DNA from 2 places in the Selenomonas sp. CM52 genome. Region 1 is predicted to be linked to the other one. Evidence: predicted binding sites of a transcription regulator. Region 1 holds the regulator's gene; the other holds the start of a gene.

Region 1 (11,948 bases):
GGCCTCGATGCGTCCGAGGCGATCCTGACTTCGGCGAAGACGGGCGTAGGCATCGAGGAGATCTTGGACGCCATCGTCGAGCGAATCCCGCCGCCGAAGGGCGAGGACAATGCGCCGCTTCGCGCTTTGATCTTCGACTCGTACTTTGACTCGTACAAGGGCGCGATCGCGCATGTGCGTCTGATGGAAGGCCATATCAAGAAGGGCATGGAGCTGAAGATGATGGCGACGGGCAAGACTTTCGAGGTGACCGACGTCGGCTGTTTCCGTCCCGCGCCTGCAGAACTCGGCGAGCTTACGGCGGGAGAAGTCGGCTTCGTCGCGGGAAGTTTGAAGAACGTGCGCGACGTGCTTGTCGGCGATACCGTGACGAGCGCGAAAAATCCTGCGCCTGAACCGCTGCCCGGATATCGCGGCGTGACGCCGATGGTCTACTGCGGACTTTATCCCGTGGACAGCGCCGACTACGACAATTTGAAGGATGCGCTCGAAAAGCTGCAGCTCAATGATGCGGCGCTGATCTTCGAGCCAGAGACATCGATCGCGCTTGGCTTCGGCTATCGCTGCGGCTTCTTAGGACTTCTGCACATGGATGTCATCCAGGAGCGGCTGGAGCGCGAATACGGCATGAAGCTCATCACGACGGCGCCCTCCGTCATCTACCACGTCCACAAGACGAACGGGACGATGCTCAAGGTCGACAATCCGTCGAAGCTTCCGCCGCCGACGGAGATCGACTTCATCGAGGAGCCATTCGTCAAGGCGACGGTCATCGTGCCAAAAGATTATGTCGGCCCCGTCATGGAAGTCTCGCAGGAAAAGCGCGGCACGTTCGAGAGCATGGACTACCTCGATACGAACCGCGTCATGATCATCTACCACATTCCTTTGAGCGAGATCATCTACGACTACTTCGACCGCTTGAAATCGACGACGCGCGGCTATGCCTCCCTCGACTACGAGCTTGCCGACTATCGCCAGTCGCGCCTCGTGAAGCTTGACATTCTCTTGAACGGCGATCCCGTCGATGCATTGTCGACCATTGTCCACGCCGACCGCGCGGCGACGCGCGGCCGCCAGCTCGCGCAGAAGCTCAAGGAGATCATTCCGCAGCAGATGTTCGAGATTCCGATCCAGGCGGCTGTCGGCAATAAGATCATCGCACGAGAGAACGTGCGTGCCATGCGAAAAGATGTGCTCGCCAAGTGCTATGGTGGCGACATATCGAGAAAGCGCAAGCTTCTCGAAAAGCAGAAGGAAGGCAAGAAGCGCATGAAGGCGGTCGGCAGCGTCGAGGTGCCGCAGGAAGCCTTCATGGCGATATTGAAGATTGACTGATTCTTATGGAATCGCGCGCTCTCGCCTCTTTGCGGGAGTGTCGTAAGGCGACAGTGATTCCATAGAAATGGAAAGAGGTGGCAGAGTGGAATCGTTCGGCATCTACGTCCATATTCCCTTTTGCCGCCGCAAGTGCTTTTACTGCGACTTTCCCTCCTATGCGGGAGCAGAGTCATGGATGAGCCGCTACCGAGAAGCCCTGTGCCGCGAAATCGCGGCGCAGGGCTCTCGCTGTCTGGGGACAGCGCGTACCGTCTACATCGGCGGCGGCACGCCGACGGCGCTTGCGGCAGACGACCTTCTCGCGGTCATCTGTGCTCTGTGCGAGAGCTTTCGACTGACAGGCGAGGAAGAGTTCACGGTCGAGGCGAATCCCGGCACGGTCGACGCAAAGCTTCTCGAACGATTGCGCGAGGCGGGCGTCAACCGTCTGAGCTTCGGCGTGCAGTCGTTTTCCGATGCGCTGCTCTCTGCCATCGGGCGCATTCATACGGCGCGGGAGGCGGAGGATGCTGTGCGCATGGCACAGAAGGCGGGTTTTCGCGTGAGCCTCGACCTCATGTACGGTCTGCCTGGGCAGGCGCTTGCTGATCTCAAGGACAGTGTGGCACGAGCCGCTGCGCTCGGCATCGGTCACATCTCCATCTACGGACTTGCCGTTGAGGACGGCACGCCGTTCGCCTGCATGGAAGAGGCGGGGCGGCTTCATCTGCCGACGGATGACGAGTGCGGCGATATGTACGATTATATCACGGCAGAACTGCCGCACCTCGGCTATCGTCGCTATGAGATCTCAAATTACGCGAAGGCGGGCGAAGAGAGCCGCCACAACCTCGCCTACTGGCAGGACGTGCCCTACATCGGCCTTGGCGCAGCGGCGCACTCGTATTGGCACGGACGGCGCATGGAGAACGAGAAGGGGCTTTGCCGCTACATCGCCTGCATCGAGGCGGGTCTGTCTGCTGCGAGGGAAGAAGCGCCTTGCTCGCGCGAAAACCACATCGAAGAATTCGCCTTTCTCGCGCTTCGCACGGCGGACGGCATTGATAAGAAGCGCTTTCGCGGCACTTTTGCCTCGGATGTGCACGAGGTCTATGGCGAAGTGATCGCGCTCTTGCAGGCGGCGGGGCTTGTTGAAGAAACGGCGGTGAGCATACGTCTGACAGAGCAGGGCATGAAGTTTGGCAACCGCGTCTTTGAAGCATTCTTGTTGGAAAGAGATGAAACGTAGCTGCCGCAAGCGGCTTTGCCGGCAAACTTTAAGCTTTTCTCTTATATGTACGATAAATAAGAGGAGAAAGGAGCGATTTCGATGGATATGAGCATAGCGGCGATGTCGGTCGATATGAGCCAGGCACGCTTCTCACAGCAGTTCGGCATCTCCGTCATGAAAATGGCGATGGATACGACGGAAGAAGCTGTGGGCGAGATGTTGGAAAGCCTCGACCCTGCGGTCGGCAACAATATTGATATTGCAGTATGAAAAAGAGGGCTGTCGCAAAAAATGTGCGACAGCCCTCTTTGCTTGACTCGATCGGTTGACAGCGCAAGCCTGTGCAAGAGAAAGAAGCGCAAACTACATGCACAAACGTCCACTTTGTGGACATTGTGCGCCGCCCTTACATGAAACCGGCCAATCGGTCTGCGCCCTTTGGGCTTGACCTCTTGGGGTTTCATAGTAAACTTTGAGGACATATGTTCAGCCGTCGCGCGAAACGGCATGATTGCTTTTGTGTCCGCTTCCTGCGATGGCACCATTAGAGAGGCACGCTGTACATATGTCCTCACGCCTTAATGAAAGTTACCCAATCAGTCAGCGCCCTTTGGGCTTGACTTCTTGGACTTTCATAGTAAACTTTGAGGACATATGTTCAGCCGTCGCGCGAAACGGCATGATTGTTTTTGCGTCCGTTTCCTGCAATGGCATCATCAGAGAGGCACGCTGTACATATGTCCTCACGCCTTACAGAAACCTAGCCAATCAGTCTGCGCCTACGGCTTGACTTCTTGGGGGTTCATAGTAAAACTTTTTTGCGAAAGGCAAAAAAGATGTTGACTTTTTGACTTTTATCGTGTATATTCTAGTCATGGGTTAGCACTCAAGACGATTGAGTGCTAACAGCATGAATTATACGCACAAACGTCCACTTTGTGGACATTGTGCGCCGCCCTTAATGAAAGTTAGCCAATCGGCCTGCGCCTTTCGGGCTTGGTTTCTTGGACTTTCATAGTAGACCTTATCAGAGGGGGTGTGAGAATGCTTGATGAAAGGAAGCGGCGCATCCTGCAGGCGGTAGTCGATGACTACATCTCGTCGGCGGAGCCTGTCGGCTCGCGCACTGTGGCGCGGCGTCATGATTTCGGCGTCAGTCCGGCAACGATCCGCAACGAGATGGCGGATCTCGAGGATATGGGCTACTTGGAGCATTTGCACACGTCCTCTGGGCGCATCCCTTCGTCGAAAGGGTATCGACTCTATGTGGACAATCTGCTCTCGCCCGCGCCGATTGACGAGCGCGAGAGGGCGTTGATTGACCACTGGTATCGAAAGCGCGTCAAGCGCGTCGAGAGCGTCTTTCAGGAGACGGCGAAGATCATTTCGCGACTGACGAAGAATCTCGCGCTCGTCCTTGCGCCGCAGCTGGATGAAGCGGCTTTTCGCACGCTGCAGTTCGTGCCGCTGGGCGAAGATCGCGTCATCGCCGTCTTGATGACGGACGCGGGCTTCGTGGAGAACCGCGTCGTCAAGATGCCGAAAGGCGCGAGTTTCGAGGATTTCCAACGCATGGCGGAGGTCATCAACCGATGTCTGTCGGGCGAGAAGCTTTCCTCCATCGGCACGGCCGCTTTGAAGCGCATACGCGCCGAGGTCATGGACGAGTCGCTTTATCAGGCGGCAATGGAACTGATTTACGAAGCGCTCGACGAGGAGCGCAAGGAGCAGCGGCTCTATCTGGGCGGCACGACAGAGATGCTTGCGCAGCCGGAGTTTCGCGATGTGACGCGCGTGCGTGCGCTCCTCTCACTGCTCGAAGAGGAGAACTTCGTCAAAGACGTTCTGCAGAAGAAATCGCAGGAGGGGCTCGTCGTCACGATCGGCCGTGAGAACGAGTACAGCGGCATCGAGGATTGCAGCATCATTCGCGCGACGTACCACTTGGATGGCGAGTGCTTGGGCACGATCGCCGTCTTAGGGCCGACGCGCATGGAGTACGGCAAGGCGATGGCGCTCTTGGGATATCTGAACCACCATATCGCTGCGCTTGTGCAGCCTTTCCGCTGGTAGCGGCATAGCATGAAATACGAGGTGAAGGGAATGCCATCATTCATGAAGGATGAGTTGAAGAAGAAGGACGAGGAAAAGCTCGAGGAGATGAAGCGCGAGATCGACGAGGCGGAGGCCGCAGACACTGCGGACGTCGCAGAAGAAGCGACGGGAGATGTCCGCGAGGAGACTGCCGAAGGAAGCCGTGAAGGTACCGAGGAGGCAGAAAATGGCGCGGACGATCCTGTGAAGCGTGCAGAAAAGCTTGAAGCCGATCTGGCAGAAAAGGACGTACAGATGCTGCGACTGCGCGCGGACTTCGACAACTTCCGCCGTCGTTCTGCGAAGGAGCGCGAAGAGCTTGCCGCCGTCGTCACCCAGGGCATCCTCACGGATATGCTGCCGCTCCTCGACAACTTCGAGCGTGCACTTTCCGCCGAAGGTTCTGACCTCGACAGCTTCCGCGCAGGCGTTTCCATGATCTACAAGCAGATGCAGGAAGCGCTCGCGAAGAACGGCTTGGAAGTCATTGATACGAAGGATAAGAAGTTCGACCCGAACTTCCATCAGGCGGTCATGCGCGTGCAGGATCCCGAGAAGGAGGACGATACGATCGAGCAGGAACTGCAGAAAGGCTACATGGTAAAGGGGCGCGTCATACGCCCAAGCATGGTGCAGGTCGTTTCAAATTAAGTCAAATAGAGGAAACTCTTTTTATAGATATAAACATTTAGGAGGAATTCATCATGGCAAAAGCAATTGGCATCGATTTAGGTACCACGAACTCCGTCGTCTCCGTCATGGAGGGCGGCAAGCCCGTCGTCATCACGAACCCGGAGGGCAGCCGCCTGACGCCGTCCGTCGTCGGCTTCACGAAGACGGGCGAGCGTCTCATCGGCCAGCTCGCCAAGCGTCAGGCGGTATCGAACCCTGACCGCACGATCGCGTCGATCAAGCGGCACATGGGCGAGAAGGACTACAAGGTTTCCATCGACGGCAAGGACTACACGCCGCCTGAGATTTCGGCAATGATCCTGCAGAAACTCAAGGCGGATGCAGAAGCCTACCTCGGCGAGACGGTGACGCAGGCGGTCATCACGGTGCCGGCGTACTTCAACGACAGCCAGCGCCAGGCGACGAAAGACGCGGGCAAGATCGCGGGTCTTGACGTCCTGCGCATCGTCAACGAGCCGACGGCGGCTTCGCTGGCATACGGCGTCGACAAGGGTGGCGAGCATACGGTTCTCGTCTTTGACTTGGGCGGCGGCACGTTCGACGTCTCGATCCTCGAACTCAGCGAGGGTATGGTCGAGGTCAAGGCGACGAGCGGTGACACGCACTTGGGCGGCGACGACTTCGACCACGCCGTCATGAACTGGATGGTCGAGGAGTTCAAGAAGGAGAATGGCATCGACCTCTCCGCCGACAAGATGAGCGCACAGCGCCTGTTGGAAGCGGCGGAAAAGGCGAAGATCGAGCTTTCGAGCATGATGGAGACGCCGATCAATCTGCCGTTCATCACGGCGGACGCCACGGGTCCGAAGCATCTCGACCTAAAGCTCACGCGTGCCAAGTTTGACGAGCTTACGCATGATCTCGTCGAGCGCACGATGGGGCCGACGCGTCAGGCGATGTCGGATGCGGGTCTTTCGCCTTCGGATATCGACAAGGTGCTTCTCGTCGGCGGTTCGTCGCGCATCCCTGCCGTGCAGGAGGCCATCAAGGGCTACTTCGGCAAGGAGCCGGATCGCAGCGTAAACCCGGACGAGTGCGTTTCCATCGGTGCGGCGATTCAGGCCGGCATCATCGTCGGCGAGGTCAAGGACATGCTGCTCCTCGATGTCACGCCGCTTTCTCTGGGCATTGAGACCTTGGGTGGCGTTTCGACGAAGCTCATCGAGCGCAATACGACGATTCCTGTCCGCAAGAGCCAGGTCTTCTCGACGGCAGCGGACAACCAGCCGTCGGTTGACATCCACGTCCTGCAGGGCGAACGCGAGATGGCTGCGGGCAACAAGACGCTCGGACGCTTCGAGCTTTCCGACATCCCGCCGGCGCCGCGCGGCGTTCCTCGCATCGAGGTTGCCTTCGACATCGATGCGAACGGCATCGTGCACGTCTCCGCAAAGGATCTCGGCACGGGCAAGGAACAGAAGATCACGATCCAGTCCGACAGCGGCATGAGCAAGGATGACATCGACCGCATGGTTAAGGAAGCTCAGGCGCATGAGGCCGAGGACAAGAAGCAGAAGGAGACCGTGGAGGTCAGAAACCGTGCTGATTCGGCTGTCTATCAGGCGGAGAAGGCGATCAAGGATCTCGGCGACAAGGTTGACAAGGCGAAGGCGGACGAAGTGCAGGCGGCGGCCGACAAGGTCAAGGAAACTCTGAAGGGCACGGACACGGACGCCATCAAGAAGGCGACGGAAGAGCTGGAAAAGCCGCTCTATGAGATGAGCGCGGCGGCGTACCAGCAGGCGGGCGGCCCTGAGGCTGCAGCAGGCGCAGGCGCAGCTCCCGGTGCAGGTGCGGCGGACGCAGGTGCGAAGAGCGAGGATGACAACGTCGTCGACGCCGAGTACACGGAAGTCAAGGACGACAAGAAATAAGCGCAAGAAGTGACGGAGAGTGTGGAGCGTGGAGTTCATGCTCCGCACTCTTTTGACGATAAAGGACAGGCGCACTGGGCGCTGTGAGGTGTTTATTGTGAGCGAGAAACGCGATTACTATGAGGTGCTCGGCCTCTCCAAAGGCGCTTCGGATGCGGACATCAAGAAGGCGTTCAAGAAGATGGCGCGCAAGTACCATCCCGATTTGAACCGCGACAATCCGAAGGAAGCTGCCGAGAAGTTCAAGGAGGTCAATGAGGCCTATCAAGTCCTCTCCGATCCGCAGAAGAAATCGACGTACGATCAGTTCGGCCACGCGGCGTTTGACGGTGCGGGCGGCGGTGCAGGAGGCGCAGGGGGTTTCGGCGGTTTCGGCGGGGGCTTCGGCGGATTTGGCGGCGGCATGGGCGGCTTTGGCATGGACGACATCATGGACGCCTTCTTCGGCGGCGGTGGTCGTCGTCGCGGGCCGAAAGGCCCTGAGCCGGGCAACGACCTGCGCTATGACTTGGAGATTACCTTTGAGGAAGCGGCATTCGGCAAGGAGGTCGAGCTGACGATTCCGCGCACGGAGAATTGTGATGCGTGTCACGGCACGGGCGCGGCCGAGGGCACGAAGCCCGAGACGTGTCCCGACTGCCACGGCACGGGTCAGGTGCAGAGGGCGCAGCGCACGCCGCTCGGCAACTTCATGACCTCGCGTCCGTGCAGCCGCTGCGGCGGCACGGGGCAGGTCGTCAAGAATCCGTGCAAGAAGTGCGGCGGCACGGGTCACACGCGCGTCAGCCGCAAGATCGAGGTCAAGATCCCTGCGGGCATCGACGAGGGGCAGCGCGTGCGCATCTCGGGCGGCGGCGAAGCGGGGCAGCGCGGCGGTCCGAACGGCGATCTCTACGTCTATATCTATGTGAAGCATCACAAGCTGTTCAAGAGGAGCGGCGCGGACGTCATCAGCGAGGTGCCGATCTCCTTTGTGCAGGCGGCGCTCGGCGACACGATCGAGGTGCCGACCATCGACGGCAAGGCGGAGCTGAAGATTCCCGCGGGCATCCAATCGGGCACGGTTCTCCGCATGCGCGGCAAGGGCATCCCGCATCTAAGGGGCACGGGGCGCGGCGATCAGCATGTGCGCGTCAAGGTCTTGACGCCGCAGAAGCTTACGAGCAAGCAGAAGGACGCACTGGAGGCATTCGGCGACCTCTGCGGCGAAAGCGTCAATCCCGAGCAGAAGACGTTCAAGGATACGCTGAAGAGTTTCTTCAAGTGAATATTCGACGCGAAGTGATTGTGCGCGAAAAGGCATAGGAAAGGGGAGCTGCTGCGGCAGCTCCCCTTTGTGCTTGCAATATTGGCGGTTTTGTTCAAACGTTATATGCACGTTGTCTTTGCTTTTGCGATGCGTCCGCTATTTCTTTCGCGCGGCCGGATCGCTCAATCCCTCGATTGCGCCGCCTGCAATCGCCCATAGGTAGAGGCTGGCGGTACTTGCGTAGGGAGAGTAGCGCTTCTTGTAGCGCTCGAATCTCCTGCGGTCGATTTCCTTGTGCCGGTAGAGCATCCGCAGGCCGCGCTGTATGCCGAGGTCGCCGAAGCTTAAGACGTCGGGACGCCGTAGCGTGAAGATCAGCAGCATTTCCGCAGTCCAGGCGCCGATGCCTTTGAGTGAGGAGAGGGCGCAGATGACCTCGTCATCGCTCATCGCATACAAGGCGGCGATATTGAAATCACGGTTCGCGACCTTCTCGGCAAAGTCCATGATGTAGTCGACCTTGCGAAAACTCGTGCCGACGGCCTGCAGTTCCTCGCGTCCAAGGGAAAGCAGATGCGCCGCATCCATCGTGCCGACCTTCTCGCAGAGCCTTGCCCAGACGGCTTCCTGCGCCTTCGTCGAGATCTGCTGCCCGATGATGTGATGCACGACGGCGGAAAACACGTCGTCATGCACGGGACGCTCCAGCACACCGAGGCTCTCGATGACGGCGGCGAGTTTCTTGTCCTTGGACTTCAAATAGGCGATTTCCTTTTCGCCGCAGGGAACATACATCATGTGCGTCCTTTCTACAGTACGGCGATGATCAAACTGCCGAGAGCGATGAGAAAGATGCCGATGCCGTGCGTGAGGCTGACTTCTTCCTCAAAAATGAGGATGGCAAGGAGGACGGCGAAGACGACGCTGAGCTTGTCTATGGGAGCGACGCGCGAAACGTCGCCAGTCTTCAGTGCCATGAAGTAGAAGAGCCACGATGTCGCTCCGGCAATGCCGCTCAAAGTGACGCATGCCAAGGCTCTGCGGTCGGCAAACACTTCGGGCAGATGTGAGGCATGTCCCTGCACGACCATGACCGCGACGAGGAAGATCGCCATGATGACGCCGCGCACGGCAGTGGCGGCGCTGCTGTCCAGCCCTTCAAGGCCCATCTTGCCGAAGATGGAGACGAAGGCGGCGGAAAGTGCGGAGAGGAGTGCATAGAGAAGCCAAGAGGACATGAGTGAAACCTTTCTTTCCTTGTGGACGATACGAAAATACTGTATAATAGCGGCAGAGAACCACCAAAGGCTAAGCGGCTGCTTCTTCCACTTCCATTCTGAAAAGAAGGGAGGTGGCGCGTATGACTTCTTTCGAGTTGATCGTGATTTTGATCTTCGCGACAGGGTACATTATCGTGATAAAAAAGAAATAACCGCCCCCTCGCCAAAGGATAGCGGTTAGTTCTTAACCCATTTCTTTCGGAAGAGGTAGCCGTTTACGGTGGTTCTCTTCTTGTCTATATCATAGCAGATTCACGACACGCTTGCAAGTTTTTTGGTGTTCGGCGTACTACGGCCGATGGTACAACCACAATGGACATATATTGTCACGATAGCAACGAATTTGACGCATCGGATAGGAAGAAAATCGAAGAAGGATTGCGGGGCTTAGGTCTTGGAAACGAATAAGCGGGTATTTTAGGCATAAACTACACGCACAAACGTCCACTTTGTGGACATTGTGCGCCGCCCTTACAGAAACCTAACCAATCGGTCTGCACCCTCTGGGCTTGACCTCTTGGGGTTTTATGGTAAAAAAATGGAGCTATCCAAGTAGCAGTTGGATAACCCCTGAAGCCTTGAAAATACTAAGCTGGTCGGAGCGACGGGATTTGAACCCACGACCTCTTCCACCCCAAGGAAGCGCTCTACCAAGCTGAGCCACGCCCCGACTGCTTTAGTATAGCAGACTTCTCCCGAAAAAGCTAGGGGAAATTTTCTTTTTTTAGAAAAACTTTGCGGCAGCAGGATTTTCGGATGGGGGAGTGCTCGGCTGATCCATAATGGAAAGTATTTGAGATTGTGCGCGTGCAAAGGTATAGGAAGAAAGATTCTCACACAAGAGAATGAAGGACTTTTTTCGTTTCGGTAACAAGTGTTACCGAAGGGGCATGTTCTCTTTGCTATGATAAGGCTGTCAGGAGGAACTGCCTCGTGCGGGTTCTCGTTACATCGCAAAGAGAGAGGATGGTATATATGGAGAACAAGATGTTTTGCTTTCAGTGTCAGGAGACGGCGGGCTGCAAAGGCTGTACGCAGGTGGGCGTTTGCGGCAAGAAGCCGGAGGTCGCAGGACTTCAAGACCTTTTGGTTTATGTGACGAAAGGGATTTCTGCTGTTTCGACGGCGCTGCGCGAGGCGGGAAAGACGGTTTCCCAAGCGGTCAATGATCGCGTCACGCTGAATCTCTTCATCACGATTACGAATGCGAACTTCGACGATGCAGCGATTGCCGATGCGATCGAAGAGACGCTCGGCATGAAGGAAGAGCTGCTGAAGGAGCTTGCTGACACGTCGAAGCTTCCGGCGGCGGCTCTTTGGAACGGTGCGAGGAGCGAATTCCAGGAAAAGGCGGCCTCGGCAGACGTTGGTGTTCTCGCGACGGAGAACGAGGACGTTCGTAGCCTCAGGGAGCTTGCGACGTACGGCCTCAAGGGTATGGCGGCGTACAATCATCATGCGAATGTCGTTGACTATCGCGATGAGGCGATCGACGCCTTCATGCAGAAGGCGTTGGCGAAGCTTCTGGACGACAGCCTCTCGGGCGACGACCTCACGGCTCTCGTGCTGGAGACGGGCAAGTACGGCGTCGATGTCATGGCGCTCTTGGACAAGGCGAACACGGAGACTTACGGTAATCCAGAAATCACGAAGGTTGATCTCGGAGTGCGCAAGAACCCGGGCATCTTGATTTCGGGTCACGATCTTAAGGATCTGAAGGAACTGCTTGATCAGACAGAGGGTACGGGCGTTGACGTCTACACGCACGGCGAGATGCTGCCCGCGCACTACTATCCGGCTTTCAAGAAGTACGCACACTTTGCGGGCAACTACGGCAATGCTTGGTGGCAGCAGAAGGAAGAGTTCGAGTCTTTCAACGGCCCGATTCTCATGACGACGAACTGCATCGTGCCGCCGAAGGCGAGCTATCAGGATCGCATCTTTACGACGGCTGCCGTCGGCTTTCCCGGCTGTCCGCACATCGAAGAGAAGAACGGCAAGAAGGACTTCTCCGCTGTCATCGAGTTGGCGAAGAAGTGTGCGCCTCCGAAGGAGTTGGAGCAGGGCGAGATCGTCGGTGGCTTTGCGCATGAGCAGGTCTTCGCGCTTGCCGACAAGGTGGTTGACGCTGTGAAGTCGGGCGCAATCAAGAAGTTTGTCGTCATGGCCGGCTGCGACGGTCGTCATAAGACACGCAGCTATTACCG
Region 2 (19,255 bases), on a different contig from region 1:
GCGATTACAAGGAGCGCTTCGAGGCGTCGGTGGCGGCGACGGAGACGATGAATGCTGCTATCGTCGAGTACATCGGCGGCATCGAGGTCATCAAGGCGTTCAACCAGGGCGCGGCGTCCTACGAGAAGTTTTCGCGTAGCATCGTGGCGAATGCCGCATATTTCTATCAGTGGATGAAGGACTGCCAATTTCCCATCTCCTTGGCGATGACGATTGCGCCGACGACACTGCTGACGGTTTTGCCCGGCGGCTGGCTTCTTTACATGCAGGACTACATGAGCATGGAAGTGTTCGTGACGGCGGTGATTCTTTCTCTGGGAGTCGCAGGGCCGTTGATCGAGGCCCTGGGGTTCATTGACACGGTGTCGCAGGTCGGGACAGTCGTCGCTTCGGCTGACAAGCTGCTGAGAGCGGAGGAGCAGCATCATGGCACATCGGATGTCGAGCTTTTCGATGCGGGCATCGAGCTTACGGATGTGCGCTTTTCCTACCAAGACGGCAAGGAAGTGCTGCACGGCGTGAGCCTTGCGCTTGCACCGCATACCTTGAACGCATTCGTCGGACAGAGCGGCAGCGGCAAGACGACGCTCGCACGCCTGATTGCCGGATATTGGGATATAGATTCGGGCAGCTTGAAGATCGGCGGCAGGGAGAGTACGGATATTCCGCTCGCGCAGCTCTATGATCTCGTTTCCTTCGTTGCACAGGATGCCTATCTCTTCGACGACAGCATTCGTGAGAACATTCGCATGGGCAGGCCGCAGGCCTCCGACGAGGAGGTCGAGCGCGCCGCGCGAGCTGCGGGATGCGAGGACTTCATCCTGCGGCTTGCGCATGGTTATGACACGCGCGTCGGCACGGGCGGCAGTCATGTATCGGGCGGCGAGCGTCAGCGCATCGCCATCGCGCGCGCCGTCTTGAAGGATGCGCCGATCGTCGTGCTCGACGAGGCGACTGCCTATGTCGATCCTGAGAACGAGGCGATCCTGCAGCGGGCGGTCGCACGTCTCATCGCGGGGAAGACGGTCATCATCATCGCGCATCGGCTGTCGACGATTACGGACGCCGACAAGATCTTCCTCATAGAAGCGGGCATGGTTGCGGCGAGCGGCACGCACGAGGAGCTGCTTGAAAAGAGCACAGCGTATCGCGCGATGTGGCACGCGCATGTCGGAGCAAAGGATGGTGATTGCCATGCTTGAAGCGCTGAAGATGATTTGGCATTTTGCGGGAAAGGAGCGGGGAAACCTCAACAAGTCGCTCGCTCTGGGCATCGTTTACGCGCTTTTTCACATCTTGCAGATCACGGCGATCTACATCATCTTGCAGGCCTTGGTCGAAGGAAGGGGTACGGCGGAGGCTGCGCTTTCTTCTCTGGGGCTGCTCGCATTGAGCGTGACGGGCAGGGCGGTTGCCCATTATTTTTCGCAGCTGCAGCGCGTCCATGCCGGCTACTTCATGGTGGCACAAAAGCGCATCGTCATCGGCGACAAGCTCAAGACGGTTCCCATGGGCTATTTTGACGAAAGCAGCAGAGGTGAGCTTACGGGTGTTGCGACAACGGTTCTGAACGATGTGGAGAACACGGCGCCGCGCCTCTTGGTCACCCTTTTGAGTGGCTTTTTGAATACGCTGATCCTCATGCCCATGCTGCTTTTCTGGCAGTGGCGCATCGGCGTACTCTTCATCCTCGGCGTCCTCTGCTACTTGCTCGTGACCTCCTCGGTGGAAAAGAAGTCGCGCAGCCTTGCGCCGAAGCGGCAGAAGGCGCAGGCGAAACTGGTCGAGGCGGTTCTCGAGCAGATCGAGGGAATGCCCGTCATCAAGGCGTTCAACCTGCGCGGCAAGGGTGATGCGCGCGTGCGTGAAGCCCTTGATGAGAGCCGTGCGGCGAATCTCGCCATCGAAAAGATCTTCACGCCGTACGCCATCGCGCAGGAGACGACGCTGCGCCTCTTCAGCGTCTTGATCATGTTCGTCGCCTTGTTTTCTTACGAGGCAGGTACGATGGATCTTCTGACAGCTCTCATGGGACTGGTGCTCTCGTTTCTGATTTTCTCGCAGATTGAGTCTACGGGAAGCATGCTGATGATCCTGCGCGTTGTGACAAGCTCCATCGAGCAGGCGGAGCGGGCGGCGGATCTGCCGCAGATGGATTCGGGCGGCACGGATATCGAGCCGGAGCATCACGATGTTTCCTTCGAACACGTCGACTTTTTCTACGGTACGCGAAAGATTCTTGATGATGTTTCATTGGCGATTCCTGAGTGCGCCTTGACGGCGATCGTCGGTCCGAGCGGCTCGGGCAAGACGACACTCTGCCATCTCATCGCACGCTTCTGGGATGTGGCGGACGGCAGCATCAAGGTCGGCGGACATGATGTGCGCGACTACACGCTCGAATCTTTGATGCGACAGATCAGCATCGTCTTCCAGAACGTCTATCTTTTCCGCGATACGATAGAAAACAACATCCGCTTCGGCAAGCCGACGGCAACGCACGAGGAAGTTGTCGCCGCTGCACGCGAGGCCTGCTGCCACGACTTCATCGAGGCGCTGCCCGAGGGCTACGATACTGTGATCGGAGACGGTGGCGCGAGCCTTTCGGGCGGTGAGCGCCAGCGCATTTCCATTGCGCGTGCCATCTTGAAGGACGCGCCGATCATCATCTTCGACGAGGCGACGGCGAATGTCGATCCCGAGAACGAAGATCGTCTGCAAAAGGCGATGGAATCGCTGACGAAAGGCAAGACGGTCATCATGATCGCGCATCGGCTCAACACCGTGCGGAACGCGCGGCAGATTATCGTCGTCTCTGAGGGAAGGATTGTGCAGCGCGGCACGCATGAGGAACTTTTGCAAGAGCGCGGCATCTACGCCGATTTCATCCGTGCGAGGCAGGCGGCGCTCGGCTGGAAGGCGGCGCGTGGGGAAACGGGCGTTGGAACGTGCAGTTTGCCTTGACGGCATACGATTGGATGAAATATAATCATTTGTAGGGAGGTGGCTGCTATGCGTATGGTGAATGTTCCGCTTAACAATATGGAGCGCAGAAAATTTGTGAAGGCGGCGCGTGCGAAGAGATCGAATGTGCCGCAGCTTTTAAAAAGGTTGGCGCTGCAGCAGCTCGGCATGGACGGTCAAGAAAACAAGTCCATCTCAGAAGAGGAAAAGTGGGAGATCTTCATGAAAGGGGTCAATGGCTTCACGGAAGATTTCATGCCAAATGGCCGCGATGCTGAAATTCCAACAAGGCGGAAAACTGGGTATGATAAACAAATGATAGTCCCTCCATTGACAGCCGCCATGTCCTTTGCTAAACTAAACATGCGATGAAGAAGAAAAGGAACTTCCGTACAGCGAGACGGTGGCAGTGGAAGACCGTCAGGGCGGCGCACGATTCTTGCGCGGTTCTTGGGAGTGACGGGCGCTTTGGAGCATCAGTTCAATAAAATTCAAGGTGGGCGTTTGCCGCAGCATGCTTTGCTGCACGGCGGCGTCAATCAGGGTGGAACCGCGGGATACGTCTCGTCCCTGTGACATTTTTGTTGCGGGGCGGGGCGTTTTTTTGTCCGTTTCGCGAGATAAGGAGTTGTTCGATTTGAAGTTTCAGGAGATCATCCTCGCTCTGCAGAAGTTCTGGAGCGAGCAAGGCTGCATCCTAGCGCAGCCGTATGACGTGGAGAAGGGCGCGGGCACGATGAATCCCGCGACCTTCCTGCGCGTCTTGGGACCCGAGCCGTGGAACGTCGCCTATGTCGAGCCTTCGCGCCGTCCGGCGGACGGGCGCTACGGTGACAATCCGAATCGTCTGTATCAGCACCATCAGTTCCAAGTCATCATGAAGCCGTCGCCCGACAATATCCAGGAGCTTTACCTCGAAAGTCTTGAAAGCCTCGGCATCGATCCCAAGCAGCACGACATCCGCTTCGTCGAGGACAACTGGGAGTCGCCGACCTTGGGCGCATGGGGTCTTGGCTGGGAAGTCTGGCTCGACGGCATGGAGATCACGCAGTTCACCTATTTCCAGCAGGTCGGCAGTGTTGACGTCAAGCCCGTCTCTTCAGAGATCACCTATGGGCTGGAGCGTCTTGCCATGTACATTCAGGGCGTCGAGAACGTCTTCGACATCCAGTGGACAGCGGATTATACATACGGCGACGTCTTCCATCAGAACGAAGTCGAGCAGTCGGCGTATTCCTTCGACTTGTCGGATGAGGCTCTTCTCTTCGATCTTTTTGACAAGTACGAGAAGGAGGCCGTGCGCATCATCGAACTGGGGCGCGTCCATCCCGCCTACGATTACGTTTTGAAGTGCTCACACGCCTTCAATCTGCTCGACGCGCGCGGCGCGATCAGCGTGTCGGAGCGCACGGCGTTCATCGGGCGCGTGCGCAAACTCGCACGCCTCTGCGCCCGGTGCTATCTGAAGCAGCGCGAGGAACTTGGCTATCCGATGCTGAAGAGGGGGGCGAAAGCATGAGCAAGGATTTGTTGTTGGAGATCGGTACGGAGGAAATTCCGGCACATGCGATGCCCGGGATGCTCAAGGAGCTTGGCGAGAACGCGAAGAAGGCTCTGAAGGAACTGCGCCTCGTGCACGGCGCGGTGCGGACGCTCGGCACGCCGCGCCGTCTCGCGCTCGTCGTCGAAGGACTCGCAGAAAAGCAGGAGGACGTCGCTGAGGAGAAGCGCGGTCCCTCCGTGCAGGTGGCGTTTGATGCGGCAGGCAAGCCGACGAAGGCGGCGGAAGGCTTCGCGCGCGGACAGGGATTGAAGGCGCAAGATCTCGTCGTGCGTGACGGCTACGTCTATGCGCTCGTCGAGGAAAAGGGAGAGAGTGCGGAAAAGGTGCTGGCAAAGATGCTGCCCGATCTCATTTCAGGTCTTCCGCTTCCGAACAGCATGCGCTGGGGTGACCTCGACTTCCGCTTCATCCGTCCCCTGCGCTGGCTCGTCGCGCTCTACGGCGATCAGATCGTGCCCTTCGAGCTTGCATGTGTCAAGAGCGGCAATACATCGCGCGGCCATCGCTTCCTCAGCACGGGCGACTTCACGATTGAGGATGCCGCGCATTACGAGGAGGCGTGCGAGAAGGCCTTCGTCATCGTCGATCCCGCGCGGCGCAAGGCTCTGATTGAGGAGGGCCTCGTCGAAGCGGCGAAGGCGCATGGTGGCACGGCGGAAATCACGCCGAATCTCCTCGAAGAGGTGCTTTACCTCGTCGAGTATCCGACAGCGCTTGCGGGAAGTTTCGAGGACAAGTACCTCGCGCTGCCGCCTGACGCCGTCATCACGCCGATGCGCGACCATCAGCGCTACTTCCCCGTGAAGTCGGCGGACGGCAAGCTCCTGCCGCTCTTCCTCACGGTGCGAAACGGCGGGAAAGAGTACCTTGAGACGGTGCAGCACGGCAACGAGCGCGTGCTGCGCGCGCGCCTCGCCGACGCGCAGTTCTTCTTCGACGAGGACAGGAAGAAGAGCCTTGCGGAGCATTTGGAAAAGCTCAAGACCGTCGTGTTCCAGGAAGGGCTTGGCACGGTCTACGATAAATCACTGCGTCTCGAAAAGCTCGCAGGAAAAATCGCTGATGCCATCGGTGCGAATGATGCCGAGAAGAAAGCGGCGATGCGTGCAGCGCTCCTTTCCAAGGCGGATCTCGTGACGGGAATGGTCACGGAGTTTACGGAGCTGCAGGGCGTCATGGGCAAGGAGTACGCGCGTCTCGACGGCGAGGGTGAGGACGTAGCTCTTGCGATTGACGAGCACTACATGCCGCGCTTCGCGGGCGATGCGCAGCCAAAGACGCGTGCGGGACTCGTCGTGAGTCTCGCGGACAAGATGGACAACATCGTCGCGACGTTCAGTCGCGGCCTGATTCCGACGGGTTCTCAAGATCCCTTTGCCCTGCGCCGCCAGGCGCTCGGCATGGTGCACAGCATCATCGAGGCGGGCGTTGCCATATCCCTGCATGACCTCGTGGACTGGACGATGGATCTGCTCAAGATCACGGACGCGGCGGTGCGCGAGAAGATGCAGGCGGACGTCGCTGACTTCATGCGCCTGCGCCTCAAGAACGTGCTCGCCGAAGAAGGCATACGCTACGACATCGCTGACGCCGTGCTCGGCAATGTCGACGACGTGCGCCGCGTGCTGCTCGCGGCGAAGGCGGTCAGAGATCAGCTTGCCGCGCCCGGCATGGCGGACGCCGTGCAGGCCTTCGTGCGCGTGGCGAACCTCGCGGCGAAGGCGGAGAAGGGCGAAGCGCACGTCGATGCAGCGCTCTTCGAGACGGACGAGGAGAAGGAACTGATGAAGGCCTACGCTTCCGCTAGGAGTGCAGCTGAGAGCCTCATCGAGGCGCACGACTTCGTCGGCGCCATCGACGATTTCAAGGATCTTGCCGAGCCGATCAACGCCTTTTTTGACGCCGTCATGGTCATGGCGGACGACGAGAAGATTCGCAAGAATCGCCTCGCCCTCTTGAAGGGCGTCGACGATCTCCTGCGCGAGGTCGCTGACTTCAGCAAGATCGTGCAAGCGTAAGAAGAGATCGCTGCAAGTACGCGCGGTCTCTCCGATATGGCACACGACCTCAATGCGGCGGCCGCCAAGTTCAAGACCTGAAGGGTGGCACGAAATGAAAAAATGGGCGATGCATATCCGTGCATCGCCCATTTTTGACTGTTCATGCTGCGGTTTCTCTTACTTCATGCGCGCCTGACGAAGCATCCACAGCGACTTGACGTATTTCTTGATGAGGTCGTCCATGAGCATGGAAGTGACGTAGCGGTTCGCCTCGTCGGCAGCTTTCTTGAGGCTGCGCACCTGCTCGTAGATATAGGAGAAGTCCTTCTCGACTTCGGCGAGGATCTCGTCCGAGGTCACGAAGCCGGGCTTCGCTTCTTCAATCTTCGCGGTTGCGAGGAAGTCTTTGAGGGACGACAGCGGCTCGTGGTTGATCTGCAGCAGGCTCTCGGCGATGGCATCGATGTCTTCGCGCACGCCGTCGTAGTAGCTTTCCAACTGCGCGTGAACGGGGAAGAAGTCGGGACCCTTGACGTACCAGTGGTAGTGCTGAAGTTTGTGATATTCGACGACGAGGTCGGAAAGAAGCTGGTTCAACATCTTGTGCATGAAAAATCCTCCTTTGCGATATAGGGGCGGAACTTTGCCCGCAAATTCATCGCTCCCATTATAGCATAAATGGTACGGATTCACAAATAAGATCTATTATCTTTTATAATTTAAGGATTCATGGGGGCAGTGATTCCGCAATTTTGCGAATGGAAAGAGCAATCCTTTTTGTTCCAACGACGCGGCAACTGTGGTATAATGTTCCCGTTCAATATCTCGTAGGGAGAATTAGGGGGATTCTGTGTGGATTTAAGTATTATGGAGCTTTTGAAAACGGTTGTCCTGGGTATCGTCGAAGGTCTGACGGAGTGGCTGCCGATCAGCAGTACGGGTCATATGATCCTCGTCGACGAATTTATCAAGCTCGACGTGTCGAAGTCCTTTATGGACATGTTCCTCGTCGTCATACAGCTCGGCGCCATCCTTGCCGTCGTCGTGCTGAACTTTGAGAAGCTCAACCCGTTTTCAAGCTGGAAGTCAAGCTGGGAGAAGCGCGATACGTGGCAGCTCTGGTACAAGGTCATCCTTGCCTGCGTGCCGGCGGCGGTCATCGGACTCTTGTTCAACAAGTTCATGGAAGAGCACTTCATGACGGCGCCTGTTGTCGCGGCGACCTTGATCTTCTACGGCGTCATGTTCCTCGTCGTCGAGACGTACAATAAGCGCCGCACGCCGCGCGTGCGCGAGATCGAGCGGCTCGACTACAAGACGGCGTTCATCATCGGCCTGTTCCAGGTGCTGTCTCTCGTGCCGGGCACGTCGCGCTCGGGCGCGACGATCTTGGGCGGCATCCTCTTCGGCACGTCGCGCTATGTGGCGGCGGAATTCACGTTCTTCCTCGCCATTCCCGTCATGTTCGGCGCGAGTCTCTTGAAGATGGTCAAGTTTGGCTGGCACTACACGGGCAGCGAGATCTTGATTCTCGTAGTGGGCATGGCGACGGCATTCGTCGTGTCGATCCTTTCGATCAAGTTCCTGCTGCGCTACATCAAGAACAACGATTTCAAGGCGTTCGGCTGGTATCGCATCGTGCTCGGCATCATCGTCGTCCTCTATCTCTACTTCGTCGGCGATCCCGTGCAGGGCTGAGGGGGAAATATCATGCGTTTTGTATCATGGAATGTCAATGGTCTGCGCGCTTGCCTCGGCAAGGGCTTCATGCAGTCGTTCAAGGCGCTCGACGCCGACGTCTTCGGCGTGCAGGAGACGAAGATGCAGCCGGAGCAGGCAATCTTGGAGCTTACGGGCTACAAGCAGTATTGGAACAGTGCGGAGAAGAAGGGCTACTCGGGCACGGCGGTCTTCAGCCGCATCGAGCCGCTTTCCGTCAGCTACGGCCTCGGCATCGAAGAGCACGATCACGAGGGGCGCGTCATCGCGCTGGAGTTCGATGATCTCTACTTCGTGACGGTCTACACGCCGAATTCGCAGCGCGGCCTTGAGCGGCTCGCTTATCGCATGACGTGGGAGGAGGCGTTCCGCGACTATCTTTTGACGCTTGATGCGAAGAAGCCCGTCGTCGTTTGCGGCGACCTCAATGTGGCGCATACGGAAATCGACCTCAAGAATCCCAAGACGAACCGCAAGAATGCAGGCTTCACCGACGAGGAACGCGAGAAGATGACGGAGCTTCTCCAAGCGGGCTTCACCGACACGTTCCGCGCGCTCTACCCCGACAAGACGGGCATCTATACATGGTGGTCGTATCTTCGCAAGGCGCGTGAGACGAATGCAGGCTGGCGCATCGACTACTTCCTCGTTTCCGACCGCCTCGCGCCGAAGATCAAGGAAGCGACGATCCACAACGAGGTCTTCGGCAGCGATCATTGCCCGGTGGGACTGGTGCTGGGGTGAGGAATCACGCCAGGAATAGACGATGCATCATACTGTTGAAGATTTTTGCGTAATGCCGCAGAAATCTTCAATAGGAGGCATGGAGTATGGAAATAAAACGAGATCGCTACCTTGATGCGCTGATCAGCAAAAAGCATAATGGTTTGATCAAAGTAGTGACGGGTTTGCGGCGGTGCGGGAAATCGTATCTTCTTTTTAGTCTTTTCAAGGAACATCTGCTTTTTGAGGGAATTGATGAGGCGCATATCATCGAGATCGCATTTGATGCTTTTGAAAACAAGCGGTTTCGTGATCCTGATGTGCTGTACCCGCATTTGCAGGAACGGATTACGGGCGATGACATGTATTATGTGCTTCTCGACGAAGTGCAGCTTCTGGACGAATTTGAGGCCGTCTTGAACAGCCTCATTCGCATGAAGAATGTGGACGTCTATGTGACGGGCAGCAATGCGCGTTTTCTGTCGAAGGATGTGATCACGGAGTTCCGTGGGCGCGGCGACGAGATTCACCTGTATCCGTTGAACTTTGCAGAGTTCATGTCAGTCTATAACGGTACGAAGCAGGATGGCTGGAATGAATATATGCTCTACGGCGGTTTGCCGCTCGTGCTGAGTTTTACGACGGCGGAGCAGAAAATCGCTTTTTTGAAATCGCTCTTTGAAGAAACGTACATTTCCGATATTATCGGCAGGCACAACATTCGCAACAAGGCGGAACTAGAAGATATTTTGAACATCCTTTCCTCTGCCATCGGCTCGCTGACGAATCCGGAAAAGTTGTCGGCGACTTTCAAATCTGTCAAGAAAAAGAGCATCAGCAACAGCACGATCAAGCGATATATTGATTATCTCTGTGATTCTTTCCTGATCGACAGCGCCATGCGCTATGATGTGAAGGGAAAGAAATATATGGACACTCCTTTGAAATATTACTTTACGGACATGGGACTGAGAAATGCCCGGCTGAATTTCCGACAGTTGGAAGAGACGCACAGCATGGAGAATATCATCTTCAATGAACTGAAGGTTCGCGGCTTCAATGTGGATGTCGGCGTCATCGTGCAGAACGACAGGAATGAAAAGGGCGGCAGCATTCGCAGACAGCTTGAGATTGATTTCGTCTGCAACAAGGGATCGAAGCGGTACTATATCCAATCCGCCTACGCGTTGCCTGATGCCGCAAAGATGGAGCAGGAGCAGCGCTCGCTGATGCTGACGGGCGATTTTTTCAAGCGTATGATCATCACGAAGAATACGCCTGCGCCGCACTATAATGAAAAGGGCGTGCTGCTGATGAGCGTCTATGATTTCCTGCTCAATGAGAACAGTTTGGAAGCCTGACGGCATTTTGATGATGGGAAGAATAGGCCGTTCTTTTTGGTACAAAGCACACGCACAAACCGCCATTTCGTGGACATTGCGTGCCGAGATTAAGAAAAATTTGCCAATCGATCTGCGCTCATGGGCGTGATTTCTTGAACGGTTTCAGTAGATTTCTCCCTAAAAGGTCAAAAAATCAAAAAAAGTCCTTGACTATTTGTCGAAAAATGAGTAATATAAGAACTGTGATTAGCACTCAAGCAACGCGAGTGCTAACAAAAAGAATTTAGGAAGAGCTGATTCGTCAGCGATTCCGTTGATTTGGGAGGAAGATAAACATGATCAGGCCATTGGGCGACAGAGTTGTCATCAAGGTTTCGGAAGGCGATATGAAGACGGCGAGCGGCATCGTGCTGCCAGACACGGCGAAGGAGAAGCCGCAGGAAGGCGAAGTCGTCGCAGTCGGCACGGGCAAGATGCTCGACAACGGCACGCGCGCGCAGATGGAAGTCAAGACGGGCGACAAGGTTATCTTCTCGAAGTACTCGGGTTCTGAAGTCAAGGTCGACGAGCAGAACTACTTGATCGTTCGCGAGAGCGACATCCTCGCGGTTCTCTGAGATTTGTCTGAGAGAGCGCAGATTCGATAGATTCGATAGATATTGGGAGGTTTTACCATGGCAAAGCAGGTTTTGTTCAATGAAGAAGCGCGCCGTGCGCTCGGCAAGGGCGTCGACGCTTTGGCAAATGCCGTAAAGGTCACGCTTGGGCCTAAGGGTCGCAACGTTGTTCTCGACAAGAAGTTCGGCGCACCGACGATCACGAACGACGGCGTGACGATTGCGAAGGACATCGAACTCGAAGATCCGTTTGAGAACATGGGCGCACAGCTCGTCAAGGAAGTCGCGACGAAGACGAACGACATCGCGGGCGACGGCACGACGACGGCTACGCTTCTCGCGCAGGCGATGATCCACGAGGGCATGAGGAACGTCGCTGCGGGCGCGAACCCGATGATCCTCAAGAAGGGCATCGACCAGGCGGTCAAGAAGCTCGTCGATGAGATCAAGAGCAACTCGAAGAAGGTCGAGGGCAAGGCGGCGATCGCGCAGGTCGCGGCGATTTCCTCGGGTGACGAGGAAGTCGGCGAGCTGATCGCAGAGGCGATGGAGAAGGTCGGCAAGGACGGCGTCATCACGGTCGAGGAGTCGAAGTCCATGGACACGAACCTCTCGGTCGTCGAGGGCATGCAGTTCGACCGCGGCTACATCTCCCCCTACATGGTCACGGACACGGACAAGATGGAAGCCGTTCTCGACAATCCGTACATCCTCATCACGGATCGCAAGATTTCGGCGATTGCCGACATCCTGCCGATTCTTGAGAAGGTCGTAAAGCAGGGCAAGGAACTGATGATCATCGCCGAGGATCTCGACGGTGAGGCGCTTGCGACGCTCGTCGTCAACAAGCTGCGCGGCACGTTCAAGGCTCTTGCCGTCAAGGCTCCGGGCTTCGGCGACCGCCGCAAGGCGATGCTCGAAGACATCGCTATCCTGACGGGCGGCACGGTCATCTCCGAGGAAGTCGGCAGGAAGCTCGACAGCGTCGAGATCGAGGATCTCGGTCAGGCGCGTCAGGTTCGCGCTTCGAAGGAAGAGACGACGATTGTTGACGGCTCCGGCGACAAGGCTGCGATCGACGCGCGCGTCGAGCAGATCAAGAAGCAGGTTGCGGAGACGACTTCGGACTTCGACAAGGAGAAGCTGCAGGAGCGCCTCGCAAAGCTCGCGGGCGGCGTCGCCGTCATCGAGATCGGCGCTGCGACCGAGGTCGAGATGAAGGACAAGAAGCTGCGCATCGAGGACGCTCTGAATGCTACGCGTGCGGCGGTCGAAGAGGGCATCGTCGCCGGCGGCGGCACGACGTTCGTCGACATCCTGCCTGCGCTTGACGCTTTGAGCGCCGAGGGCGACGTGCAGACGGGCATCAACATCGTGAAGCGCGCCATCGAGGAACCGGTTCGCCAGATTGCGAACAACGCGGGTCTCGAAGGTTCCGTCGTCGTCGAGAACGTCAAGAAGTCGGCGAACGGCACGGGCTTCAACGCTCTGACGGGCGAGTACGTCGACATGATCGGCGCGGGCATCGTCGACCCGGCGAAGGTCACGCGTTCCGCTCTGCAGAATGCGGCGAGCATCGCGGCGATGGTTCTGACGACGGAGACGCTCGTGGCGGACAAGCCGGAGAAGGAGCCTCCGATGCCGATGGGCGCACCGGGCATGGGCGGCGGTATGCCGGGCATGATGTAAGGCGCAGTCCCCTCGCAAACAACTTGAAATAAAAAAGCTTCCTGCTGTAGCGCCGCTGCAGCAGGAAGCTTTTTGTGTCCGTATTTTTTTAGCCGCGGCTTCGCGCGAGCCAAGCGTTCATGGCGGCGACGAAGACGAGGGAGAAGAGGACGAGAGCCGTCGCCCATTGGAAGGCGAGGTCGTAGTCATTCGCCTGCACGGCGGCGTAGATCGCTGTGGACATCGTCTGCGTCGTTCCGGGGACGTTGCCTGCGAACATGATCGTCGCGCCGAACTCGCCGAGCGCACGCGTGAACGTCAGCACGAGTCCCGCAACAATGCCGTGCTTGGCGTTCGGCACGAGGATGTGCCAGAAGATGCGCCACTCGGAGATGCCGAGTGTGCGTGCCGCATAGACAATGTTCTTGTCGAGCTGCTCGAAGGCGCCGCGCGCCGTGCGGTACATGAGGGGCAGCGAGACGACGACGGCGGCGATGACGGTCGCCTTCCATGTGAAGACGAGCGGCATGCCGAAGTCGAGGAGCATTTGCCCTAGAGGGCTTTTCCTGCCGAATACGAGCAGGAGGAAGAAGCCGACGACGGTCGGCGGCAGCACCATGGGCAATGTGATGACGGCGTCGGCAATGCCTTGGAAGCGTCTCAGATGGAGGACGGCGTAGGCGAGGGCGATGCCGAGGAAGAAGGAGATGAAGGTGGCGACCGTCGCCGTCTTCAAGGTGATCCAAAAGGGAGAAAATTCCATGTGCGCCTCCTATCGTTCGAGCAAGATGAGCCGATCGGCGGGAAAATGCAGATAGAATTCTTTCTGCCCCAGCCCTTGCCAAGCGATTTTTTCAATCTCCCAACGCACGGGCGCGGCGTCCGAATCCGCCTTCTTCGCCATGACGAGGTAGGAAAAGGCATCCTCGATGATCTGCACGGCTTCCATGCGCGGCGTGTTTTCCGCCGCTTCTTCGCGCAGGGAAAAGAAGTGGGCGCGGATGCCGACATGGCGGAGGTTCTCGGGCACGGGGGCGGCAGAGTGCAGCGTGATTTGCCAGTCCTCGGCGAAGAGCTCATGCTCTGCCGTGCGGCGTGCGCGGGAGATATTCTTGCAGCCTGTGAGGAGCGTCGCCGCGAGTGTGCCGGGCTGCTCGAAGAGCGCGTGCTTCGTGCCGAGCGATTCGAGTGCGCCGCTGCTCAGGACGGCGATGCGATCGGCCAGGCGGTAGGCTTCGCCGCGGTCGTGCGAGACGAGGACGGCGGCGCGTCCGTAGGAGTCGAAGAGGTGCAGCAGCTCCAGCTCCAATTGCCACTTGAGGTAGCTGTCGAGCGCGGAAAACGGCTCGTCGAGCAGCAGTAACTCTGCATCGGAGGCGAGGATGCGCGCGAACGCCGTGCGCTGTTTCTGTCCGCCCGAAAGTTCCTTGGGGTAGGAGTTTTCGAGTCCCTCAAGCGAAAAGCGCGCAAGCTCCCTTTCGAGGAGCTTGCGCTTTTCTTCTTTCGTGCCGCGTGCCGAGAACGTGATGTTCTCGGCCACGGTCATGTTGGGAAACAGGGCGTAGTCTTGAAACAGGTAGCCGACGCGGCGCTTCTGCGGCGCGAGGTTGACGCCCTTTTCGCTGTCGAAGAGCGTGCGCCCGTTGAGCAGGATGCGACCTTCATCGGGCTTTTCGATGCCCGCGATGCACTTCAAGGTCATGCTCTTGCCGCAGCCCGAGGCGCCGAGCAGCGCGAGCACCTCGTCGCGCACGGAAAATTCCACGGCAAGATCGAAGCCGCGCAACTTCTTGCGGATCTTGACTTCAAGTTCCATTATTTTCCGGCGGCTTTGAAGCCGTACTTTTCAAGGATCGCCATGCCCTTTTCCGAGGAAACGAAGTCGAGGAAGGATTTCGCCTCGTCCATGTGCTTCGTGTCCTTCAAGATGGCGGCGGGATAGATGACGGGCTTGTGCGAGCCTGCCGGAGCTTTCGCTGCGACCTTGACCTTGTCGGAAACGGCAGCGTCCGTCGCGTAGACGACGCCGCAGTCCGCGTCGCCCGTCTCCGTCCACGAGAGAACCTGACGCACGTCGGAGCCGTAGACCGCCTTGGCCTTCACCTGGTCGAGGATGCCGAGCTTCGTGAGGATTTCCTCCGTGTACTGGCCGACAGGAACGCCCTTCGGCTCGCCGAGAGCGATGCGCGAAGCTGCGGGCGTCGCAAGCGCGTCAAAGGAGGCGATCGCTTTACCGCCATCCTTGGGAACGATGAGCACGACTTCGTTTTCGAGGAGGTTCTTGCGCGTGCCGTCAGCGAGAAGTCCCGCCTTTTCGAGCGCATCCATCTGCTTCTGCGCCGCCGAGAAGAAGAGGTCGGCGCTGCCGCCGTTCTCAATCGCCTGCTGCAGGGCGCCACTGCTGCCGAAGTTGAAGACGACCTTCGTCTGAGGATGCACCTTCGCGTACTCGGTCGCCAGCTCATTCATCGCGTCGGTCAGGCTCGCGGCAGCGGAGACCTGCAGCTCGACGGAATCTTTCTTCGCGTCCGAAGCGCTCGGCGCTGTGCCGCAGCCCGCGAGAACGAAGAGGGTGAGGCACGAGAGGAGAAGGGCGATTTTTTTCATGGAAAAACTCCTTTCTTCGGTGAAAATCATTATACCATATCATCTTAGTATAGCATAAGAAAAGCGACTTGCAGTAATATTTATCACTGCATATCCCATATTCGACAGAAAATTTTTCATCTGTGATATTTGTTACAAGACAAATCCGAGAAAATTTTGCTATAATAAATCGGATTAGAGAAGTTAGAGAAGTGCGGATGAAAATATCCGTATTCTTTAAGGAAACGAGATTTCCTCAGGAGGGAGATGGAGAAGTGAGCAGCATTTTCCAGAAGTTCCGTTATCTTATCCCGAAGGAGCGGACGGCGAGCGGCCACCAACAGATTCATGAGGGCGGGCGCGACTGGGAGAACATGTACCGCGACCGCTGGTCGTTCGACAAGCGGGTGCGCTCGACGCACGGCGTGAACTGTACGGGGTCGTGCAGCTGGAACATCTATGTGAAGGACGGCCTCGTGGCTTGGGAGAACCAGGCACTCGACTATCCGGAGACCGCGCCCGACATGCCGGATTTCGAGCCTCGCGGCTGTCCGCGCGGCGCTTCGTTCTCGTGGTATCTCTACAGCCCGCTGCGCATCAAGTACCCGTACCTTAGGAGCGATCTCGCTGAGCTTTGGCGCGAGGCGAGAAAGAATCATAAGACGGCGCTTGAGGCGTGGCGCAGCATCGCCGACGATCCCGCGAAGAAGAAGCGCTACAAGGCGGCGCGCGGCATGGGCGGCTTCGTGCGCTCGAATTGGGATGAGGTGTCGGAACTCATCGCCTCGTCGCTTCTCTACACGGTGGAAAAGTACGGTCCGGACCGCAACTTTGGCTTTTCCGTCATTCCCGCGAAGTCGATGCTCAGCTATGCCGCAGGGCTTCGCTTCATGCAACTCATGGGCGGCGCGGGGCTTTCCTTCTACGACTGGTACGCCGATCTGCCGCCGGCAAGCCCGCAGGTCTGGGGCGACCAGACAGATGTGCCGGAGTCGAGCGATTGGTACAATGCGGGCTACATCATCACATGGGGCTCGAACGTGCCGCTGACGCGCACGCCCGACGCACATTTCTTGACGGAGGTGCGCTACAAGGGCACGAAGGTCGTCTCCGTCGCGCCCGACTACGCGGAGTCGACGACGGTCGCCGACACGTGGATCAGCCTGCACACGGGCAGCGACGCAGCGCTCGCCATGGCGATGGGGCATGTCATCCTGAAGGAGTACTACATCGACAAGGAAGTGCCGTTCTTCGTCGACTATGTGCGCCGCTTTACGGATTTCCCGTTCCTCGTGCTCCTCGACGAGAAAGAAGACGGCAGCTTCCTGCCCGGACGCTTCCTCAACGCGAAGGATATGGGACGCGCCGACGAGAAGCACGCCGACTTCAAGTTCTACGTCGTGGATGAGATGACGGAAAGACTCGTCGTGCCGAACGGCACGATGGGCGACCGCTGGGATCGTCAGGCAAAGTGGAATCTCAAAGAAGAGGACAGCGACACGGGCGAGGCGATCAAGGCGCGTCTTTCCGTCCTCGACATCAAGGATGAGGCAATCGAAGTCACTCTGCCGTACTTCGGCACGGAGCGCGAGGAAATGCTCCTGAAGCGCATGGTGCCGGTCAAGAAAATCAAGACGGCGGCGGGCGAGCGCCTCGTGACGACGGTCTACGACCTGACGATGGCGAACTATGCGATCGATCGCGGCCTCGGCGGCGAGGCGGCCTCGTCCTACGAGGATGATGTGCCGTACACGCCGCATTGGCAGGAAAAGTACACGGGCGTCTCGCCCGAGCTTGCCATTCATACGGCGCGTGAGATGGCGGACAACTCGATCAAGACGGACGGCAGAACCATGGTCATCATGGGCGCGGGCATCAACCACTGGTACAATGCCGACATCATTTACCGCACGATCTTGAACCTCCTGCTCTTCGTCGGGGCGGAAGGCAGGAACGGCGGCGGCTGGGCGCACTACGTCGGGCAGGAGAAGCTGCGCCCGGCGGAGGGCTGGGCACGCGTCATGACGGCGACGGACTGGCAGCCGGCGGCGCGCCTGCAGAACAGCACATCGTTCTTCTACTTCGGCACCGATCAGTGGCGGAGCGACGAGATCGACACGCAAGAGATTGTCGCGGCGACGGGCAAGCCGCGCTACCGCCACCCCGGCGACTACAACGTGCTCGCGGCGCGACTCGGCTGGCTTCCGTTCTATCCGACGTTCAACAAGAGCGGGCAGAAGATCATCGACGAGGCGAAGGCAGCGGGTCATGAGGATTTCGAGGACGTGAAGAAGTTCGTCGCTGAAAGCCTCAAGAAGGGCGAGCTGAACTTCTCGGCGGAAGATCCCGACGCGCCCGAGAACTTCCCGCGCAACCTCTTCATTTGGCGTGCGAACCTCATCACCTCGTCGTCGAAGGGGCACGAATACTTCCTCAAGTATCTGCTCGGCACGAAGAACGGCCTTTTCGCCGAGGAGAAGTGCCCGACGCGCCCGACGGAGATCCGTTGGCGCGAGGAGCAGGAGATCGGTAAGCCCGGCGGCGCGGCCGAGGGCAAGCTAGATCTGCTCATCGACCTCGATTTCCGCATGGCAGGCTCGGCACTCTATTCCGACGTCGTGCTGCCGACGGCGACGTGGTACGAGAAGACCGACCTTTCTTCGACGGACATGCATCCGTTTGTCCATCCGTTCCAGCCTGCCGTCGATCCCTTGTGGGAGGCGCGCACGGACTGGGACATCTTCCGCACGCTCGCCGAGGCCGTCTCGCGCGTCGCCAAGGAAGCGGGCATGAAGCCGTACACAGATGTCGTCGCCGTGCCTCTGCAGCACGATACGGAAGGCGAGACGGCGCAGCCTGAAGGCAGGATTCGCGACTGGAAGAAGGGCGATTGCGAGCCGATCCCGGGCAAGACGATGCCGAACCTCGTCAAGGTGGAGCGCGACTATACGAAGGTTTACGAGAAGTGGATCGCGCTCGGCCCCAACGTGGAGAAGGGCATGGGCGCACACGGCCTCTCGTGGGAGTCGAAGGAGGACTACGAGGAGATCCGAAAGCGCAACGGCGTCATTGAAAACAAGGATTTCGTCTCCTACGGTATGCCGTCGATCTTCGAGGCGCGCCAGGCCGCCGACGCCGTCATGGGGCTTTCGTCGACGACGAAAGGCTCTGTCGCCGTGCGCGCATGGCAGTCGATGGAGAAGCGCACGGGTCTGACGAATCTCACGCGGCTTGCCAAGGATCGCGAGATCGAGCGCTTCACGTTCGATCAGGTCGCCGTGCAGCCGCGCCAGACGATCACGACGCCGACGTTCACGGGCAGCAACCGCAATCGCCGCTACACGCCGTTCACGACGAACGTCGAGGAGCTCGTGCCTTTCCGCACGGTGACGGGACGCCAGTGCTTCTACGTCGATCACGAGCTCATGCAGGAGTGGGGCGAGGCGATGGCGACGTACCGCCCGATCTTGGAGAACCGTCCGATCGAGAAGAAGCTCGGCGAGGGCAAGGAAATCACGCTGCGCTATCTGACGCCGCACAACAAGTGGAGCACGCACAGCATGTACTTTGACAGCCAGCAGCTCCTGACGCTGTTCCGCGGCGGGCAGACCGTGTGGTTCAACGAGAAGGACGCCGCCGATATCGACGTCAAGGACAACGACTGGGTCGAGCTTTACAACCGCAACGGCGTCGTCGCCTCGCGCGTCGTGACTTCGCCCCGCCTGCCGCGCGGCGTCGTATTCATGCACCACGCGCAGGATCGCCACATCAATGTGCCCGGCTCGAAGATTTCGGGCACGCGCGGCGGCACGCACAACACGCCGACGCACATCATGATGAAGCCCACGCACATGATCGGCGGCTACGGGCAGTTCAGCTACGGATTCAATTACTACGGCCCGACGGGCAACCAGCGCGATGCCTACGTCGTCGCGCGCAAGATGAAGGAGGTCGATTGGCTTGAGGATTAAAGCGCAGATAGCGATGGTCATGAACCTTGACAAATGCCTCGGCTGCCATACTTGCTCGATCACGTGCAAGAACGTCTGGACGAACCGCGAGGGTGCGGAG

What was found. The regulator HrcA, encoded in region 1, represses chaperone genes, less so after heat shock. The targets are predictions, from matches to a motif close to TGTTAGCACTCNNNNNNNNNGAGTGCTAACA.
Region 2: groES (co-chaperone GroES) is a predicted target of HrcA. The motif match lies at 10,558-10,588, and genes of this name have one in related genera.

Annotation. Positions count from the first base shown of each region.
Region 1 covers NZ_ALNM01000056.1:489-12,436, forward strand. The annotation lists gene lepA (translation elongation factor 4) at 1-1,338, shown strand, start outside; gene hemW (radical SAM family heme chaperone HemW) at 1,424-2,569, shown strand; gene HMPREF1153_RS11995 (YjfB family protein) at 2,651-2,821, shown strand; gene hrcA (heat-inducible transcriptional repressor HrcA) at 3,596-4,624, shown strand; gene grpE (nucleotide exchange factor GrpE) at 4,655-5,296, shown strand; gene dnaK (molecular chaperone DnaK) at 5,350-7,212, shown strand; gene dnaJ (molecular chaperone DnaJ) at 7,310-8,479, shown strand; gene HMPREF1153_RS12020 (DNA-3-methyladenine glycosylase family protein) at 8,618-9,259, opposite strand; gene HMPREF1153_RS12025 (EamA family transporter) at 9,271-9,699, opposite strand; tRNA gene HMPREF1153_RS12030 (tRNA-Pro) at 10,335-10,411, opposite strand; gene hcp (hydroxylamine reductase) at 10,717-11,948, shown strand, end outside.
Region 2 covers NZ_ALNM01000047.1:24,972-44,226, forward strand. The annotation lists gene HMPREF1153_RS11060 (ABC transporter ATP-binding protein) at 1-1,202, shown strand, start outside; gene HMPREF1153_RS11065 (ABC transporter ATP-binding protein) at 1,195-2,964, shown strand; gene HMPREF1153_RS11070 (hypothetical protein) at 3,013-3,336, shown strand; gene glyQ (glycine--tRNA ligase subunit alpha) at 3,602-4,483, shown strand; gene glyS (glycine--tRNA ligase subunit beta) at 4,480-6,546, shown strand; gene HMPREF1153_RS11085 (Dps family protein) at 6,706-7,137, opposite strand; gene HMPREF1153_RS11090 (undecaprenyl-diphosphate phosphatase) at 7,396-8,226, shown strand; gene HMPREF1153_RS11095 (exodeoxyribonuclease III) at 8,239-8,991, shown strand; gene HMPREF1153_RS11100 (ATP-binding protein) at 9,078-10,331, shown strand; gene groES (co-chaperone GroES) at 10,649-10,930, shown strand; gene groL (chaperonin GroEL) at 10,988-12,619, shown strand; gene modB (molybdate ABC transporter permease subunit) at 12,708-13,361, opposite strand; gene HMPREF1153_RS11120 (sulfate/molybdate ABC transporter ATP-binding protein) at 13,371-14,414, opposite strand; gene modA (molybdate ABC transporter substrate-binding protein) at 14,414-15,205, opposite strand; gene HMPREF1153_RS11130 (nitrate reductase subunit alpha) at 15,460-19,155, shown strand; gene narH (nitrate reductase subunit beta) at 19,145-19,255, shown strand, end outside.